Regions from separate parts of the Micromonospora musae genome, predicted to be linked through region 2. Evidence: riboswitches for the same ligand, from Rfam matches in the RefSeq annotation. Region 2 holds a riboswitch; each other region holds the start of a gene.
What was found. Region 2 has a riboswitch for cyclic di-AMP ahead of D7147_RS26860 (C39 family peptidase). Riboswitches for the same ligand answer to the same signal wherever they lie in the genome.
Positions count from the first base shown of each region.

Region 1: linked by a shared signal. The riboswitch ahead of D7147_RS29690 (C40 family peptidase) and the one ahead of D7147_RS26860 (C39 family peptidase) in region 2 are both predicted to bind cyclic di-AMP.
Region 3: linked by a shared signal. The riboswitch ahead of D7147_RS02490 (coiled-coil domain-containing protein) and the one ahead of D7147_RS26860 (C39 family peptidase) in region 2 are both predicted to bind cyclic di-AMP.

Region 1 covers NZ_RAZS01000015.1:77,268-83,524, forward strand. Annotated here, with positions in the region: gene D7147_RS29680 (C40 family peptidase) at 52-1,065, shown strand; gene D7147_RS29685 (N-acetylmuramoyl-L-alanine amidase) at 1,161-3,176, opposite strand; cyclic di-AMP (ydaO/yuaA leader) riboswitch at 3,416-3,553, shown strand; gene D7147_RS29690 (C40 family peptidase) at 3,566-4,606, shown strand; gene dcd (dCTP deaminase) at 4,699-5,277, opposite strand; gene D7147_RS29700 (pyridoxamine 5'-phosphate oxidase family protein) at 5,377-5,940, shown strand; gene D7147_RS29705 (zinc metalloprotease) at 6,014-6,257, opposite strand, start outside.
Region 2 covers NZ_RAZS01000012.1:47,685-53,941, forward strand. Annotated here, with positions in the region: gene D7147_RS26845 (bifunctional cytidylyltransferase/SDR family oxidoreductase) at 1-1,497, shown strand, start outside; gene D7147_RS26850 (CDP-glycerol glycerophosphotransferase family protein) at 1,542-3,254, shown strand; gene D7147_RS26855 (alpha/beta fold hydrolase) at 3,265-4,008, opposite strand; gene D7147_RS26860 (C39 family peptidase) at 4,116-4,949, opposite strand; cyclic di-AMP (ydaO/yuaA leader) riboswitch at 5,189-5,333, opposite strand; gene D7147_RS26865 (hypothetical protein) at 5,731-6,257, opposite strand, start outside.
Region 3 covers NZ_RAZS01000001.1:524,641-530,897, forward strand. Annotated here, with positions in the region: gene D7147_RS02480 (heavy metal translocating P-type ATPase) at 1-1,773, opposite strand, end outside; gene D7147_RS02485 (YibE/F family protein) at 1,980-3,341, shown strand; cyclic di-AMP (ydaO/yuaA leader) riboswitch at 3,508-3,639, shown strand; gene D7147_RS02490 (coiled-coil domain-containing protein) at 3,643-4,659, shown strand; gene D7147_RS02495 (carbonic anhydrase) at 4,737-5,390, opposite strand; partial or broken gene D7147_RS02500 (helix-turn-helix transcriptional regulator) at 5,564-5,884, shown strand.

The DNA.
Region 1 (6,257 bases), on a different contig from region 2:
TCGCCTCCTTCCCCTCTGCGAGGCGCCTGGCGGTCGGTTACAAAGGAGTCGGTGCCGGTGGCAACCATGCCCCCCCATCGTCACGCACCGGGACGTTCCGCTCGTCCGGGTGGCCTGCGTCGGGCTGCCCACCGCCTGCTCACACTGGTCGCTGCCGCGGCCGTCGGCGCCGGCCTGCTCGCCGCGCCGGCCCACGCCGCGCCCACGGTCGAGGAGATCGAGGCGCAGATCGACAAGCAGTGGGAGCAGCTGGAACCCACGATCGAGCAGTACAACAAGGTGCGGGCGCAGCTGAAGGTCAACCAGAAGAAGTCGACCCAGCTGGAGAAGAAGATCGAGCCGCTCAGTCTCCAGACCGAGCTGGCGATGACCCGGGTCGGTGACCTCGCCTCCCGTTACTACATCAGCGGTCCGTCGCAGGACCTCGGCGCCCTGCTGGTCAGCGCCAAGCCGGACACGCTTACCGAGCAGCTCACCATCCTCGACCGGCTGGCCCGCCAGGAGCACAAGCAGGTCGAGGGCATCCTGAAGATCCGCGCCAAGTACGACGCGGAGAAGCAGAAGCTCGACACGCTCATCACCACCCAGACGAAGCAGCAGAACGAGCTCGCCGCCAAGAAGAAGAAGATCGACGGCGAGATCAAGCGGCTGGAGAAGCTGCTGCCGAAGTCGGTCGTCATGCCGGAGAACTGCCCCACCATCAAGGGCGTGGTCAGCGAGGCGGCGCGCACCGCGATCCAGACGGCCTGCAAGCAGGTCGGCGACCCGTACGTCTGGGGTGCCACCGGCCCGAACTCGTTCGACTGCTCCGGCCTGACCCAGTACGCGTACAAGGCCGCCGGGATCAGCCTCACGCACTTCACGGGCGCGCAGTGGAACGAGGGCAAGGCCATTCCGCGCTCCGAGGCCCGCCCGGGTGACCTGGTCTTCTTCTTCAGCGACCTGCACCACGTCGGGCTCTACCTCGGCAACGACCAGATGGTCCACGCGCCACGGGCCGGTAAACCGGTCCAGGTGACGAGCATCAACTACATGCCGGTCGCCGGCTTCCGACGACCCGGCTGATCCACCCCGAACGTCGCGAACGTCGAGGGCCCCCGGTCGAGAAGACCGGGGGCCCTCGTGTCTCTCGGCACGCTCACCCGCGCTGCCCGCGCTCGTCAGCGGGGCGCGCCCACCAGGGACGGGAGCAGCAGCACGTCGTCGAGGTTGACGTACATGATGCGGTGCCCGAACTGGATCTGCACGTACCGCAGGTCGCCCCGGATCACCGTCCAGTCGCCCGGGGACGAGCCGTCGAAGGTGGTGGCCTTGTAGTACTCGCTCGGCAGCACGTCGCCGACGGCGTACCGCTGACCGGCGGCGAGCGTGTACTGCAACGGGGAGATCGTCTGGTACGCCACGCCGGCCGGGTAGGCGTCCTGCTCCGGGTAGGCCCGGCCGTAGACCGGGATCGTCGCCTTCCCCGGCTTCGGGGTCACCACGAAACCGGTGGCCCACCTGGCGGTGGGTGCCGAGGCGGGGTTGTGGAACCAAGCCTTCTGCCCGAGGTACCAGATCGCCGTCCAGTCACCGCGCACCTCGGCCACCGCGTACGTCTGGCCGGCGGAGGCCCGGGCGCCGTGGTCGGAGATGTACATGGTGTTCGGCGAGCCGTCCGGACGCAGACCCAGGTCGTTGACGAGCGGGGCGTCCTGGCTCGGCGCGCTGTGCAGGACGACCGCGGACGAGCCGCGCAGCGGGCAGGGCTCGGCGGGCGGCGGCGGGTTCGGCACGCCCGGCGGCTGCCGGTTGCAGCCGACGAACGCCGGCCGGTTGGCGGCGAAGTCCGGGTCGATGGTGACCAGGCCGGTCCGCTTGGTGCCGGTGGTCCGGAACGGCGCCTTCAGCAGGTCGAAGTAGTGCGACCAGTCCCAGTACGGGCCCGGGTCCCAGTGCATGCCGGCCACCGTCGAGGCCACCGTCCCGGGCACGTTGTCGTGCCCGATGATGTGCTGCCGGTCCAGTGGGATGCCGAACCTGAGCGCCAGGTACCGGACCAGCTTGGCCGAGGCGCGGTACATCGCCTCGGTGTACCAGGTGCCGTGGCCGGCGAAGCCCTCGTGCTCGATGCCTATCGACTTCGCGTTGACGTACCAGTTGCCGGCCTGCCAGCCGACGTCCTCGGCCTTCACGTGCTGCGCCACGTGGCCGTCCACCGAGCGCAGCGTGTAGTGCCAGCCCAGGTAGTCCGCCTGCTGCACGAGGCCGACGCTGGGCTGGTAGTACCCCTCGGTGTCGTGGATGACGATGTACTCGATCTTCTGCTGCGCCGGCCGGTCACCCAGGTCGTGGTTGCCGTAGTCGCCGACGGTCGGGCCGTACTGCTCGTACGGCGCGGGGATCCACTCGCAGCCGAGCCGCGCCGGGCACTCGACTCCGGCGCGCCCCTGCGGCTCGCGCAGCCCGAGCCGATGCAGCGCGCCGGTCTCCGTGGTCACCTTCCGTGCGCGGAGGGTGACCTGGTGCCCGTCGTCGGTACGTCGGCTCGCGCCGAGTCGGATCTGGTCGTACACCTCGTCGGCGAAGGCGGTCGCCGTCTCCTCGGTCTCCGCGCCGGAGTAGCGGGCCACCGCCGCGTACCAGGCCCCCGGGTCGGTCGCCGCGCCCACCGGGCCGCCCAGCTGTTCCTGGTACGAGGCGAGCAGGGCCGCGCCGCCCCGGATGTTGGTGGCGGGGTCGGTGCGGAGTGCCTCGGCGTCGGCCCCGGTGAGCGCCGCAGCGGCCTGGAGGGTCCGTAGCGCCGCGGGTGCGGGTGCGTCGGCTGCGGACTTCTTCGGCGCACCGAGGGTCAACGGCCGGGACGTGTCACCGCGCGGGTCCTCGCCCTCGTCGACGTGCGAAGCGGCGGGCAGGTTCGCGACGTGAGCCGCGTCGGTGAGGTGCAGCGGGCCGTAGCCGCCGCTCGTGCTGGGCGTGCCGGCGTGGGTGTCCCACCTGGATTCCAGGTACGAGACGCCGAGCAGGACGCTCTCCGGCACCCCGTATGCGGTCGCTGCGGCGACGTACTGCTGCTGGCGGTCGCCGGCCGGCGCGGCGTTGGCCGGGACGCCGGTCAGTGGCACGGCCGCGGTGGCGCTGACCACCGCGGCGGCGAGCAGGGCGCGCCTGCTCCTGGAGATGGTTGATCGATGCATCGGGCCCCCAGTAAGGACGGGTCAGGTATTGGTCACCTTCGCTCCGCCGGCCCGCCTCGGTCAATACCTTTCGATCTGCCCATCGCATAGGAAAAAAATCTTCGAGATTCGCACGGAGAGTGCGTTCCGCCGCGCCATGCACGGAGTGTCACCGCCTGAAGGGTTGCGGATCGGTAACGAGGGTCTCTAGTCTGGTCAATCGTCGGCCGGCAACAGGTCCGTCCAACCAGGGCGGTAACGGTCCGACACCGCCGAGTCGCTCCCCGAGCGAGCCGGGGACCCAGGTTCCCGGGGTGAATCCGCAGCCACTGCGGTAGGGCGCCGACCTTCCCGCCCGAACCCGTCAGCTAACCCGGTAGGCGGTCAGGGAAGAAGGAGTACGGAGCCCGGTGGCCCACCATGCCCCGCGGCCTCCGTCCGGACGGCCGGCGACAGCCGGCCCGACGACGGGTGCGCCGCGTCCACGCTGGTCCCGCTTCACCACCGTCCTCGCCGCCCTCGTCGGCATCGGCGTCGTCCTCGGCGGCGGCGCCACCGCGGCCCACGCGGACCCGTCGGTCGCCGAGATCGAGCGCCAGATCGACCAGGACTGGAACAAGCTCGAACCCGTCATCGAGCGGCACAACGCGACCCGTCAGGAACTCACCGCCAAGCGTCGGCAGGCCGATGCGCTCGCCGCCCGGATCAAGCCACTGCAGCTCCGGATCGACCAGGCCATGAACAAGGTCGGCGTGCTCGCGGTGCGGGCGTACAAGGGCGAGAACCTCTCGACCGTCAACGCGCTGCTCGGCAGCCAGTCGCCGGGTGACGTCGTCGGGCAGTTGGAGCTGCTCGACCGGTTCGCCCACAACCAGCAGCAGGACGTCGCCCAGGTCGTCGAATTGCGCGACCAACTGGCCCGGCAGAAGGCGCCGCTGGACGAGCTGGTCACCGAGCTGACCCGTACCGAGGCCCAGCTGGCGGCGAAGAAGAAGCAGATCAACACCGAGATCGAGCGGCTGCAGAAGCTGCGCATCAAGGTGTACGGCAACGGTGGCGGTGGCTCGCTGCGGCCGGCCCCGTGCCCGGCCACCTATCCGGGTGGCGCGGCCGGGGTGGCGGTGAAGTTCGCCTGCGCCCAGATCGGCAAGCCCTACGTCTGGGGGGCCGACGGCCCCGACTCGTACGACTGCTCGGGGCTCATGCTCGCGGCCTGGGCCAAGGCCGGGGTGTCGCTGCCGCACAACGCCGCGCAGCAGCGCCGGGCGACGAAGACGGTGAGCCGGGCCGACCTCCGCCCCGGCGACCTCGTCTTCTACTACAGCGACCTGCACCACGTCGGCATGTACGTCGGCGGCGGATGGGTGGTGCACGCCTCCCAGGCCGGAGTGCCGGTCAAGATGAAGAAGGTCGACGACGGCCCGATCCACAGCTTCGGCCGTCCCGACTGACGCGTCCGCGCACGTTCACGGAAAGAGTGGTCATCCGCGCGCGAATGACCACTCTTTCCGTGAACGAGCAGCCTGGTCGGCCGGTCGGTCGGTCAGCGGGTGGGCCAGGTACGCCAGTTCTGCCAGGCCCGGCTCGGGGTCGGGCCGCGCTGCCCCTGGTAGCGCGAGCCGTAGACGGCCGAACCGTACGGGTGCTCGGCGGGCGACGAGAGCCGGAAGATGCAGAGCTGGCCGATCTTCATGCCTGGCCAGAGCGTGATCGGAAGGTTCGCCACGTTCGACAGCTCCAGGGTCACGTGGCCGGAGAACCCCGGATCGATGAAGCCGGCGGTGGAGTGGGTCAGCAGACCGAGGCGGCCCAGGCTCGACTTGCCCTCCAGCCGGCCGGCGAGCTGCTCGCCGAGTGAGATGACCTCGAGCGTCGAGGCGAGCACGAACTCCCCCGGGTGCAGCACGAACGGCTCCCCGTCGGGGACCTCGACCACCGACGTCAGGTCGTCCTGCTGCTGTGCCGGATCGATGTGGGTGTAGAGGTGGTTGTTGAAGACCCGGAAGAGCCGGTCGAGACGTACGTCGATGCTCGACGGTTGCACCAGGGTGGGCTCGAACGGCTCCAGCCCGAGCGAGCCGGCCTTGATCTCGGAGACCAGGTCGCGGTCGGAGAGCAGCATCGGACCACCATAGCGAGGCACGTTCGGACAGCTCGAATCCGGTGCCCGTGACCAGCGCGTCGCGTCGCCTCTAGAACATTTGTTCGATAGAATGCCCGCATGGCTTCCTGGTCCGAATTCGCCGCTGACGAGCCCCGGCTCGCCGACGGGATCCGCGTTCTCATGCAGCAGTACGGTCCGGGCTTCGGCTACCTGGCCACGGTCCGTGCCGACGGCGGGCCCCGGGTGCACCCGGTGTCGCCGGTGATCACCGACGAGGGGCTCTTCTGCTTCATCATCGACTCGCCGAAGCGGCGTGACCTGGAGCGGGACGGCCGCTACGCGCTGCACTCCTTCCCGCCGGAGGAGAGCGACGACGAGGCCTACGTGGCGGGGCAGGCCCGGCCGGTCACCGACCAGGCCCGCGTGGCCCGGCTCGCGGCCCGGGCCGGGGCCGCGCCGCAGGTCGACTGGCGGCTCTTCGAGTTCACCGTCGACGTGGCGATGCTCTCCCGGCGTGACGCCGGCAGCGCGGGCGGGCCGGGCGAGGGGCACGGCCGTCCGGCGGTGCAGGTCTGGCTCGACCCGCATGCCGACGATCGGCGGCTCGGCCCCACCCCCGTGGTGCCGCAGACCCGACCCGGCCGCCGCGGGCGCCGCGACGTCCAGCGCTCGGCGGCCTGACCGCGTCCTGGGGGGCGAAACGCCGGTGCCGGCCCCGTGGCGACGGGGCCGGCACCGGTCGTACGCGTCGACGTCAGGCCGCGCGGTAGGCGTTCCACGCGGTCAACATGCGGCTCGCCTGCCCAGGGGTGAACTGGTACATGCACGAGTCGTAGGTGTAGTCCATGAAGTTCGTGATCGGGTCCAGGCCGGCCGCGCTGCAGGTGTTCCGACCGGTCGGGCACTGGTACGCCGGTGAGGCCTCGGCCGGCGTGTCCGCGACGCCGTCGCCCGAGGCGGAGCAGCCGCCCTGGAAGGTGTGGTAGAGGTTCAGCCAG
Region 2 (6,257 bases):
ACTGGCCCGGACGCCGCCCCGGAGAATCCGGCACCCTGGCGCCCCTCGCGGACAGTGGCTGTGATCCTCGCCGGTGGGACAGGTACCCGCCTCGGGCTCGGCATCCCCAAGCAGCTGCTGAAGATCGCCGGCAAGCCGATCATCGAGCACACCCTGGCCGTCTTCGAGTCCGCGCCGGAGATCGACGAGATCATCGTGCTGATGGCCAGCGGCCACGTCGGCGAGGCGCAGGAGATCGTCGACAAGGCCGGCTTCCGCAAGGTCGGCAAGGTGATCGAGGGTGGCGAGAGCCGCAACGAGACCACCCGCATCGCGCTCGACGCGGTCGGCGAGGGGGACTGCAACATCCTCTTCCACGACGCGGTACGGCCCCTGGTCAGCCACCGGATCGTCCGCGAGTGCGTGAACGCCCTCTGGACCTACTCGGCGGTCGACGTGGCCATCCCGTCGGCCGACACGATCATCCAGGTGGACGAGGAAGAGTGCATCACCGACATCCCGGTGCGCTCCTCCCTGCGCCGCGGCCAGACCCCGCAGGCGTTCCGCTCCGGCACCATCCGGGAGGCGTACCGGCTGGCCGAGGGCGACCCGCACTTCGCCGCCACCGACGACTGCGGCGTGGTGCTGCACTACCTGCCCGGCACGCCGATCAAGGTGATCGACGGCTCGGACGAGAACATCAAGGTCACCCACCCGGTCGACGTCCACCTCGCGGACAAGCTCTTCCAGCTCGCCGCCGCGCGGGTGCCCCGGCTCGCCGACCACCGCAGCTACCGCGAGGAGCTGACCGGGCGGACCGTGGTCGTCTTCGGCGGCAGCTACGGCATCGGCCACGACCTGGCCGAGCTGGCCCGCCGGCACGGCGCCCAGGTCTTCGCGTTCAGCCGGAGCAGCACGGAGACCCACGTCGAGCGGCCGGAGGACGTCGAGGCGGCGCTGAAGACGGCGTTCGAAGCGACCGGGCGGATCGACCACGTGGTGGTCACCGCGGGCGTCCTGGAGAAGGGCAACCTCGCCGAGATGGACGAGGAGACCATGGACCGGGTCCTCCAGGTCAACTTCGTCGGGCCGGTCACCGTCGCCCGCCTGGCCCTGCCCTACCTCCAGCAGACCAAGGGGCAGCTGCTGCTCTACACCTCCAGCTCGTACACCCGGGGTCGGGCGCGCTACGCGCTCTACTCGGCCACCAAGGCGGCACTGGTCAACCTCACCCAGGCGCTGGCCGACGAGTGGGCCGACGTCGGTGTCCGGGTCAACTGCGTCAACCCGGAGCGGACGGCCACCCCGATGCGTACCCGGGCCTTCGGCGAGGAGCCGGAGCACACCCTGCTCTCGGCCGAGGCGGTGGCGCAGGCCTCGCTGGACGTGCTGATCTCGGAACTCACCGGGCAGGTCATCGACGTACGCCGGCCGCAGGGCGAGGCGCCGCAGACGGTCCCGGCCCAGGCGGTGCCCTCCGACGGTGGCACGACCGCCACCCCGGCGACCGCCGGCTGACGTCGAACGTCTGCTGACCGCGAACGGCGGTTGAACGGAGCGACATGCGTGGTGACCTGTTCCGCAAGCTGATCGCTCGATGCCTGAGCATCGGGCTGGCCGTACTGGCCTTCCTCACCGCCGCGCTGACCGGCGCGACCGGCTGGGGCCTCGCGCTGGCGGTCGCCGCCCTCGCGGCGGCGGCCGTGGAGCGGCGGATCCGTCCCGGCGCGGACACCGCCGCCGAGACGACGTTGATCGCCGCGGCCGTGCTGGTCGCGTACGCACGACGGCTCGACCACGGGTTCGACCCGGCGCTGGCCGCCACCGCGCTCGCCCTGCTCGGGCTGGTGCTGCTGGTCGGGCCCTTGCGGCAGGCCGGCGACCTGGAGGTCCGCACCGCGAACCTGCCGGTGCGGTCCTGGGCCCCGCTGGTCGCCACGCACCTCGGCGACGCGCTGCTCGGGCTGCTCGCCGTGGTGGCGCTGGCCGCCGCGGCGACCCTGCCGGCGCTGACGGCGCTGGTGGCGGCCGTGCTGGTCGGCGCCGGCGCCGGTGCGGTCGGGGCGGACCTGGCCCGGCGACGCTTCCGGCCGTCCGCGTCGGGCGGGGCGACGGCGCGGGCGCTGCGCGCGTACGAACCGGAGTTCGTCCTCTACTTCTCCGCACCGCCCGGGTCGGAGTACCAGGTCACCATGTGGCTGCCGTACCTGGAGCGGATCGGCCGCCCGTTCCTGGTGGTGCTCCGCGAGCCGGAGTTCCTGGCGCCGGTCGCCGCCGCCACCACCGCCCCGGTGGTCTACTGCCCCACCCTGCGGGCGCTGGACGAGGTGCTGGTGCCGAGCCTGAAGGCGGCGTTCTACGTCAACCACGGCGCCAAGAACAGCCACTTCATCCGGTTCACCCAGCTGACCCACGTGCAGCTGCACCACGGCGACAGCGACAAGGCGCCGAGCGCCAACCCGGTCTCCGCGATCTTCGACCGGATCTTCGTGGCCGGGCAGGCCGCGATCGAGCGGTACGCGCGCGTCGGCGTGGAGATCCCGGCGGAGAAGTTCGTGGTGGTCGGCCGCCCGCAGGTCGAGTCGATCGAGGTTCGCACCGAGCGGCTGCCCGCGCTGACCCCCCGCACCGTCCTCTACACCCCGACCTGGACCGGCCACCACGCGGACGCCGACTACTGCTCGCTGCCGGTGGCCGAGCCGCTGCTGCGGCGGCTGCTGGACCGGGGCGCGACGGTCATCCTGCGCGCACACCCGTACACCACGCAGAACCCGGCGTCCGCCCGGCAGCTCGGCCGGCTGACCGAGCTGCTCGCCGCCGACCGGGCCCGGACCGGCCGGCAGCACCTCTGGGGCGCGGCCGCGAGCCGGGACCTGAGCCTGGTGGAGTGCGTGAACCGCTCCGACGCCCTGGTCTCCGACGTCTCCGGAGTCATCTCGGACTACCTCTACTCCGGCAAGCCGTTCGCGGTGACGGACATGGGGGCCGACGGCGACGCGTTCACCGAGCGGTTCCCGCTGGCGGCCGCCGGGTACGTGCTGCGCCGGAACATGGCCGACCTGGACGAGGTGCTGGACCGGTTGCTCGACACCGACCCGCTCTCCGCGCAGCGCTGGGAGACCCGGCGACGCTACCTCGGCGACTTCCCGGCCGAGTCGTACGCCGAGGCCTTCCTCGCCGCCGCCCGGCGCGAGCTGGAGCCGGCCGGACGGACGCCGACGCCGCGCGTCGGCCGGCCGGCCGCAGCGGAGGCGGCACCCCTGCCGACCGCCTGAGGCCGGCCGCTCAGCGGTACGACTCGACGAGCGCCAGCACCGCCTCCGGGTCCTCGACGTGGGCGTTGTGGCCGAGCCCGGCAAGCGTGGCGACCGGAACCCCGTAGCGCCGCAGCTGCGCGTCGGTGACCAACGGGTCGTGTTCGCCGCGCGCCAGCAGGATCGGCACGTCGGTGGCGGCGAGCAGCGCCGACAGGTCCGGCTCGCCGACCGCGAACGCCGCGGGGTCCATGGCCAGTCGCCAGCGCCCATCCACCTGGCGCAGCCCGGCCGTCACCCTCGGATCGTCGGGGGCGACCAGTCCGGCCAGCCCGGAGACCCGCAGGTAGCGCTCGGCGGCGGCGTCGCGGTCGGCGTACCAGGCGACCGGACGGGCGGCCAGCTCCCGCGCCTTCGCCAACTCGGCGCCGGACCAGACCGCCTTGATGCCGAGCCCGACGACAGCGGCGACCGGTAATCCGGCGTCCCGCGCGGCGAGCGTCAGGCCGACCACGCCGCCGAGCGAGTGCCCCAGCACGATCAGGCGGTCGTCCGGTGCGAGCGCCTCGGCCACCCGCTCGGCCAGCGTGCCGAAGTCGTAGGCGGGCAGCGGTGGTGAGGTGCCGTGGCCGGCGAGGTCCGGCGCCAGCCAGCGCCCCTCCCACCGGCGTTCCAGCAGGGCCGCCCAGGGCAGCCACACCTCGCCGGTCGCGCCCATGCCGTGCAGCAGCAGGAGCGCGGGCCGGCCGGGCGTACGGGCACCGGCGTCGGTCATGGACGCAGTCTGCCATCGCGGCGTCGGCAGGGCGAGGGTGGAGATCCGGTACGACGACGGGCGCCGGCCCCTTGATCAGGTGCCGGCGCCCGAGGTGAACGCGATCGTCAGGCGGAGTAACCGCGGGAGGTGATCCAGTTCGCCAGGTCGATCGTGGTGATCCAGTACGACGGCACCGCCGGGTTCGCCGAGTCGGCGATCTTCACGGTGCGGCCCTGGTCCCGGTAGCCGACGACGGCGATGTAGTGCCCGCCGCCGAAGGAGTGCCAGCCGCCGTCGGTGTCGACGGCGTCGCCGACGATGTTCGCGACCACGCCGCGCCCGTCGGTGATGGCGCGGACGATGTCGGCCTGGAGCCGGTCCATCTGGGCGGGACGCGGCGCGGTCGGGAACATGGTGGTCTTGTACGGGTTGCCCTTGACCACCGCGTTCAGCACCCGGGTGGTGTCCTCGGCGGAGTTGGTGCCCATCTCGGTGGTGCCGAGCTGCGTGGCGAGGTCGTCCTGGCCGCGCTCGATGCCGGTGGCGCTGAGCGCGTTGCGGGTGGCGGCGGGCCCGCAGTAGTAGAAGGTGGTCTGCGCCTGGTAGTCGTAGTCGAGGACCTTGCTCGACGGCGGCTTCGGCGGGGTCGGCTTGCGGGTCAGGTCGGGGTTCGCGGCCTTCTTCGCCGCCGGTGCGCCGGCGGTGGGCGAGCTGGCCGTGGGCGAGTCGGCCGCCGGTGTGGTGGGCTGCTGCTCGCTGAGCGAGGCGATGCCGGCGTCGCTGCGCAGTTCGGCCGCGACCGCGGCGGAGGCGCGCTGCGCGGCGGGCGCCTCGTCGGCGCCGTTGAGCAGGGCGCCGGTGGTGGTCGCCAGCACCAGCGCCGCGGCCGAGGCGGCGGCGATCTGGTACGGCCGCGCGGCGGCCAGGCGACGGAGCTGACGCTTCAGGGTGTGCTTCACGGTTCCTCCACGGTTCGGGGGTGAGCGACCGGCCGCCGTACCGGGAATCGGGTAGGCGTCACCGCGCGGACCTGGTCCGCGTGCGGTTGGTGGATCGCTCAGGGGATCGCCCGGTGGACCGGGCGGCGTGACGCGGGTGCCGGATCAGCTCGCCGCTACGAGGCGGGCGAGCGCGGGCACCGGGGCGCCGTGGAGGTTCGGGGACGGCCGAGGGGTGGGTTCGTGCACCACAGGGATGGAACTCCTTCCGGCACCGCCTACCGGGTTAGCTGACGGATTCGGGCGGGAAGATCGCCCTACCGCGGGCCGTGGCTCGCGGATTCACCCCGGACGTACATGTGGGTCCCCGGCTCGTGAAGAACAACGATTAGGCGGGTCGGCGCGGCGTCGCCTCTTGCGATCGGGTACCGCACCGGACGGGCCGACACTACTGGTCGACGAGGAGCCTGCCAACCCTTCGCCACCTGCTTAAACCTGTTCCGTCTGACAATTTTTCCGGGCGTTTGGCCGCTGACGGGACTCAATGGGACGGGCAGTTACGGCGGCGTTCGGGGGGCGCAACAGGACGGGCCGACGACAACCTTGTCAAAGGGCCGGGATGATTCGAACCGGCTGGACCCGCTGACCGTTTCCGGGCCGTTGTGACCGGGCTCACGGAGTTGCCGGCGGAATTCGACCGACATCCGCCGGCACGGCGATCAACTCCCACCCTGAGGTGCGGGGTCCGGACGACCGGGCCGCCCGATCTTCCAGGAGACGAGTCGGTCGGGGAGCGGCCCGGTCAGCCGACCCTCGCCGGGTGCCAACGGGCGGTCACCAGGCGGGCGGGGGCGGTGCTCGCCGGCCGGGTCGCCGTCGACCGGCCCGGCCGGACGCGGACCGCCGCCGCGTACGCCTCGGTGGCCAGCGCGCGGGCCGCCTCGGCGGCGAGTTCGGCGTCCCGCCAGGCGCGACGCTCCCGCTCCTGAGCGGCCCGGTATCCGGCCAGCCGGCCGTCCCGGACCACCCGGGCCAGGCGCACCTCCTGCTCGACCGGGTGCAGACGGGGATCCCAGCCGTCGCGGTGTCCGAAGACGTCGCCGAGTTGGCGCAGGGTGAGATCGCCCCGCCAGTACGCCGCCGTGGCCGCCCGGTGCAGGTGCCGCTCCCGGGCCGCGTACTCCGCTGGGGTGTGGGGCGTGCGGGGCGTCGGCAGGGCGCCCGCGCCGGCGAACCGGCGGGCGGCGCTGTCGGCCTCGTCGTACGCCGCCCAGGCCCGGTCCAGATCGGCCTGGGCGGTCGACCACGCGTCCCGTCTCCGTCGGGCGG
Region 3 (6,257 bases), on a different contig from region 2:
CACGTCCGTGCCGGCGCCGATGGCGATCCCCACGTCGGCCCGGGCCAGCGCCGGCGCGTCGTTCACCCCGTCGCCGACCATCGCCACGGTCAACCCACGCCGCCGCAGTTCGGTCACCTTGGCGTCCTTCTGCGCCGGCAGCACCTCCGCGAACACCTCGTCGCCGGGACCGAACCCGAGGTCCGCGGCGACCGCCTCGGCCACCGGCCGGGCATCCCCGGTGATCATCGCGAGGGTCCGTACGCCCTGCGCCCGCAGCTCGGCGACCGCGTCGCGCGCCTCGGGGCGCAGCTCGTCGGTGAGCGCCAGCGCACCGAGCACCCCGTCCGGCAGCCGCACCAGGTGCAGCACCACCGCGCCCCGGCCGGCCCAGTGGTCGGTTTCGGCGCGCAGCTCGTCGGGGAGGCGTACGCCCAGCTCGCGCAGGAGCGCCGGCCCGCCCACCGCGTACCTCCGGCCCGCCACGGTGGCCTCCACCCCACGGCCTGGCCGGGACCGGAACCCGGTGGCCGCGACGGCCCCACCACGCTCCCCCGCCGCCGCGACGATCGCCCGGGCCATCGGATGCTCGCTCTCCGCCTCGATTCCGGCGGCGAGCCGCAGCAGCTCGTCGGGCTCGATGCCGGGGACCGTGGCCAGGTCGGTCACCACGTGCTCGCCGCGGGTGAGGGTGCCGGTCTTGTCGAACAGCACGGCGTCGACGGTCCGCATCCGCTCCAGCGCCAGCCGGTCCTTGACCAGGATCCCGGACTTCGCGGCCACCGCCGTGGAGAGCGCGATCACCAGCGGGATCGCCAGACCGAGTGCGTGCGGGCAGGCGATGACCAGCACGGTGACGGCCCGGACCACCGCCTCGTCGCCCCGGCCCATCAACGTCCACGCCAGCACCGTCACCACGGCTGTCGCCATGGCGACGTAGAACAGCGCCGCGGCGAACCGGTCGGCCAGCACCTGGGCCCGCCCGCTGGACTGCTGCGCCTCGGCGACCATGCGTTGGATGCCCGCCAGCGTGGTCTGCTCCCCGACCGCCTCGACCCGGATCCGCAGCGCCGAGTCGGCGGCCACCGTGCCCGCCACCACCCGATCGCCGACGGACCGGGACACCGGCCGGGACTCCCCGGTGATCATCGACTCGTCCAGCTCGGCGGCGCCGTCCACCACGCGTCCGTCCGCCGGCACCCGGCCACCGGGCCGGACCAGCACCACGTCACCGACCCGCAGGCCGGTCACCGGCACCGGCTCGGTCCGGCCGTCCTCGGTGACCCGCTCGGCCTGGTCGGGCAGGAGTGCGGCGAGCGCCGCGAGCGCCCCGCGCGCCTGCCCGATCGCCCGCATCTCCTGCCAGTGTCCGAGCAGCATGATGGTGACCAGAGCCGCCAGCTCCCACCAGAAGTCCAGGTCGAAGGCGCCCAGGCTGGTGGCGAGCGACGCGCCGTACGCGACGGTGATCGCCATGGCGACGAGCAGCATCATGCCCGGCGCCCGGTCCCGCACCTCGCGTACCGCGCCGACCAGGAACGGCCAGCCACCCCACCAGAACACCACCGAGCCGAGCACCGGCCCGACCCAGGTGAGGCCCGGCGCGTCGAGCCGGTAACCGAGCCACTCCATGACCATGTGGCTGGTGACCACGACCGGCACGGTGAGCGCCAGACAGATCCAGAACCGCCGCCGGAACATCGCCGGGTCGTGGCCGGCGTGCTTGTCGTGGCCACCCCGGCCGTGGTCCGGCTCGGCTGCGCCCGGGTGGTGCGGTGACGGATCTGCGGCCATGAACCCAACATGCCCCGTCGGCCGCCGCCGTGGGGGCCTTCGCCGTCATGACGTGACACCGTCGGCGTGAACAGGCGCCGGAGGGTCGCCATGGTTAGCATTCCGACGATGACTCTCCGGATCTTTCGTGGCGGGGCGGTCCCGCGCCGCTGAGCCGATCGCCCCACCGGCACGTACCCTGCCCCGGATTCGTTGGGAGATTCGTAATGGGCGCCGACCACAGCCGTCCCGCACCGTCCACCCCACCGGGGGTGCGACGGATCCTCCTCGTGACGGTCGTCCCGCTCGTCCTCGCCACCGTGGTCGCCGCCCTGGTGCTCTGGCCCCGCGACGTTCCGGAGACGGAGGGCAGCGGCGATCCGGCCCGGTATCACGGCACCGTCACCCGGGTGGTGAGCGAGGCCTGCTCCCCGGTGTCGGAGACGCCGGAGGGGACGCCCGGTGGACGGCCACAGCGCTGCGGCACGGTGACCGTACGTGTGCAGGACGGCCCGGCCGCCGGTCAGCAGGTCGAGGCGCCGGTCCCGGACGGTCCGGGGGCACCGGTCGTCGAGGCGGGCGACGAGGTGATCATGGTGCAGCTGACCGATCCGACCGACCCCTCGTCGTCGAGTTGGAACGTCGCCGAGCACCAGCGCGGCCAGCCGCTCGTCTGGCTGGCGCTGATCTTCGCCGGGGCGATCGTCGCGTTCGGACGGTGGCGGGGCCTGGCCGCGCTCGCCGGCCTCGCCGCGAGCTTCGGCATCCTGCTCACCTTCGTCCTGCCCGGCATCGGCGCGGGGCACTCACCGCTGCTGGTCGCCGTGGTCGGCGCCGCCCTGATCATGTTCGTGGTGCTCTACCTGACGCACGGCGTGACCGCGCAGACCTCGGTCGCCGTGCTCGGCACCCTCGGCAGCCTGGTGCTCACCGGCGTCCTCGGCGCGGCTGCCACCGCCGCCACCCACCTCACCGGCTTCGGCAGCGAGGACGCCCTGACGCTCTCGATGTTCCGCGGCGACGTGGACCTGCGGGGCCTGCTGCTCGCCGGGATCATCATCGGGTCGCTCGGCGTGCTCGACGACGTCACGGTCACCCAGGCGGCCACGGTCACCGAGCTGGCCCACGCGAACCCGGGGTTGTCCCGGCTCCAGCTCTACCGGGCCGCGACCCGGGTCGGCCGCGCGCACATCGCGTCCACGGTGAACACCATCGTGCTCGCGTACGCGGGCGCCTCGCTGCCGCTGCTGCTCCTGCTCACCGCCGACTCGCGCCCGGTGGGTCAGCTCCTCACCAGCGAGTTCCTGGCCCAGGAGATCGTCCGTAGCGCGGTCGCGACGCTCGGGCTGATCGCCGCCGTCCCGCTCACCACCGGCCTGGCCGCGATCGTCACGACGGCCGGACGCTCAGTCGCCGCACCGGCCGACGGCGAGGCGAAGCCCACCCACCCGACCACCCGGCCCGCCCCGGACCGGAGCGACGTGTTGGAGGCGCTGGGCGCCGGGCGACACGACCCGAGCCCGATCCCACCCCCCGCCACCCCCGGTGGCCGGCCCGACCCGGACAGGAGAACGGAGAGCGCATGGTGACACTCCTCAACGTGACCGCGCAGGCTCGCCGGCCTGGCAGCTGCGCCACTGGTTACCCAGCGCTATGGCGAAATGACGCCTTTAGTCGGCATCCGGGCGTAGCTCCCCGGCCGGGCTCTCGGGTAACCTCGCTGCCGGTAACCGCCGAAGGCGCGCAGCGGCGCCTGCGGTACCACCGCCCAATCGCCGGACGGCGAGCCGGGAACCCAGGTACCTGGGGTGAGTCCGCGTCAGCGGTAGGGGCCACTTCCGCCCCGAACCCGTCAGCTAACCCGGTCGGCGGTCGACGGAAGGGAAAACTGTGACGGCACCCCTACGCCGCTGGTTGATACCCGTGGTGGCCGTGATCGCCGCGCTGACCGTGCTCGCCGGGCCCCTCCCGGCGTCCGCCGCACCCAAGCCGGCCGTTCCGTCCGGGCACGAGGACGACGACCCGCCACTGCTCACCGACGTCGTCGAGACGACGAACCGCAACTACACCGCGGCCAAGGCCAAGCTGGAGAAGTCCAAGAAGCGCCAGGTGGAGCTGGGCCTGGACGTCAAGCGGGCCGAGGCCGAGCTGAACGCGTTGGCGCCGCAGGTCGGCCAGGTCGCCGCCCAGTCGTACCGCACCGGTCGGATGGGCGCGGTCGGGATGTTGCTGTCGAGCAACGACCCGGACTCCTTCGTGGAGCGGGTGATGGGCCTCGACGAACTCAACATGGTCAACTCGCAGAAGCTGTCCCGGATCAACGAGGTCAAGCACCGCGCCGAGCTCGCCAAGCTGGCGATCGACACCGAGGTCCGCGAGCAGCAGAAGCAGGCCGCCATCATGGCCAAGCAGAAGCGCGAGGCGGACAAGGCCCTGGCCCTGGTCGGCGGAAAGGGCTTCACCGGCGGTCTCGTCTCGGCCACCTCGCCGGTGGCGAGGATGGGTCCCGGCCGGACGGCCGACGGCGACTGGAAGCCGATGTCGTGCAGTGAGCCCGACCCGACCACCTCGGGCTGCATCACGCCCCGCACGCTGCACGCCTACAAGGAGGTCAAGCGAGCCGGCTTCAACCGGTTCGTCGGCTGCTACCGACCGGGCGGGCCGTGGGAGCACCCGAAGGGCCGGGCCTGCGACTGGTCCCTGCAGAAGAGCGGCTTCTCGCCCTGGCACAACGACGACACCCGGATGTACGGCAACAACGTCGCCGCGTTCCTCATTCGCAACGCCGACCGGCTCGGCATCTACTACGTGATCTGGAACCGGCAGATCTGGTTCCCGGCCACCGGCTGGAAGTCCTACAGCGGCCCGTCCAACCACACGGACCACGTGCACATGTCGCTGCTGTAGCGACCGGTTGAGAACGGCAAGGGCCGCCCCGCATTCGCGGGGCGGCCCTCTCGCTTCTCCTGGCGTCGTGGAGGGTGTCAGCCCGCCGTCGGATCCGCGCCCGCCGCGGGCGGAAGCACCCCGGCGACCTGACGGACCTCGCCGGCGGCGAGCCGGTACGACATGCCGACCACCCCGCACCGCCCGGCCTCGACCTCGGCGGCCAGCACTGCCGAGTTCTCGAGCAGCGCCTCGACGGTCTGCGCGATGTGGAGGTCGATGATCCGGTCGAGGTCGTCGACCCCCTCGGCGGCGGCGCGACGCAGGCTGGGCAGCACGGCGTCCACCACCGCGCCCAGGTGACCGGGGGGCTGCGTGCCGGTGTCGAGCGACTCCCGGGCCGCCTTCACGGCCCCGCACGAGTCGTGCCCGAGCACCACGACCAGCGGCGCGCGCAGCACCGTGACCGCGTACTCGACGCTGCCCAGCACCTCCGGCCCGGTGGTGTGCCCGGCCGTACGCACCACGAAGAGGTCGCCCAGCCCACGGTCGAAGATGATCTCGGCGGCGAGGCGGGAGTCGGAGCAGCCCACGATCACCGCGAACGGGTGCTGCTCGTCGGCGACCGCGGCCCGGTGGCCGGCGTCCTGGTTGGGGTGGCTCGGGGTGCCGGTGACGAAGCGGTGGTTGCCCTCGATCAGCTCGGCGAGCGCCTGCTCCGGACGCAGCACCGGCGTTTCGGGTCCACTCATCCCCGCACCTCGACTTCCTATGCGATCGGTGTGATCACCCACGGTGACCGCCGCGGGCTCCCGTCCACGGTCACACCCACCCGGAGACACGTCAAGGTATACGTGATTTGCGTTTCAGGTATTCGCGGACGGGTCACGATCGATGGAATCGGAGGGATGGGCCGGGCCCTACGATGACGGCCATGGCGACGAGCGCGAGCGGGTACGGCGGCACCCGGAACTGGACGTTCCTCACCAATCATGGACATGTGCTGCTCGCCATCGCGCGCAATCCCACCGCGCGGCTGCGGGACGTCGCGGACGAGGTGGGGGTCACCGAGCGGGCCGCCCAGGCGATCGTCGCCGACCTGGAGGCCGGCGGTTATCTCAGCCGGACCCGGGTGGGGCGCCGCAACGAGTACACCCTCAACCCAGCCGGCCGGTTCCGCCATCCGGCCGAGGCCGACCTCGAGGTCGGGGCCCTGCTTGCTCTCTTCACCGAGCTGCCCGACACCGCCGTCGCCGGGTCCACGGCCGACGGCGGCCGGTCCGACGCCGACGATCCCGGGCCCACGACCGACGGCGGCCGGTCCGACACCTGACTCGGCGGGCCACCGCCGACACGGCCCGGTCCGCCACCGCCGGGCCCGCGACCGACCCGGGCCGGTCCGACGCCGACGATCCCGGGCCCACGGCCGACGGCGGCCGGTCCGACACCTGAGTCGGCGGGCCACCGCCGACACGGCCCGGTCCGCCACCGCCGGGCCCGCGACCGACCCGGGCCGGTCCGACGTCGACGACGCCGGGACCGGTGACCTGGACGGTTGATCGACTCGACCGAGGCCCGGATGCCGCGAGGTGGCCGGGCCGCGGTCGCGCCCGCCGTCG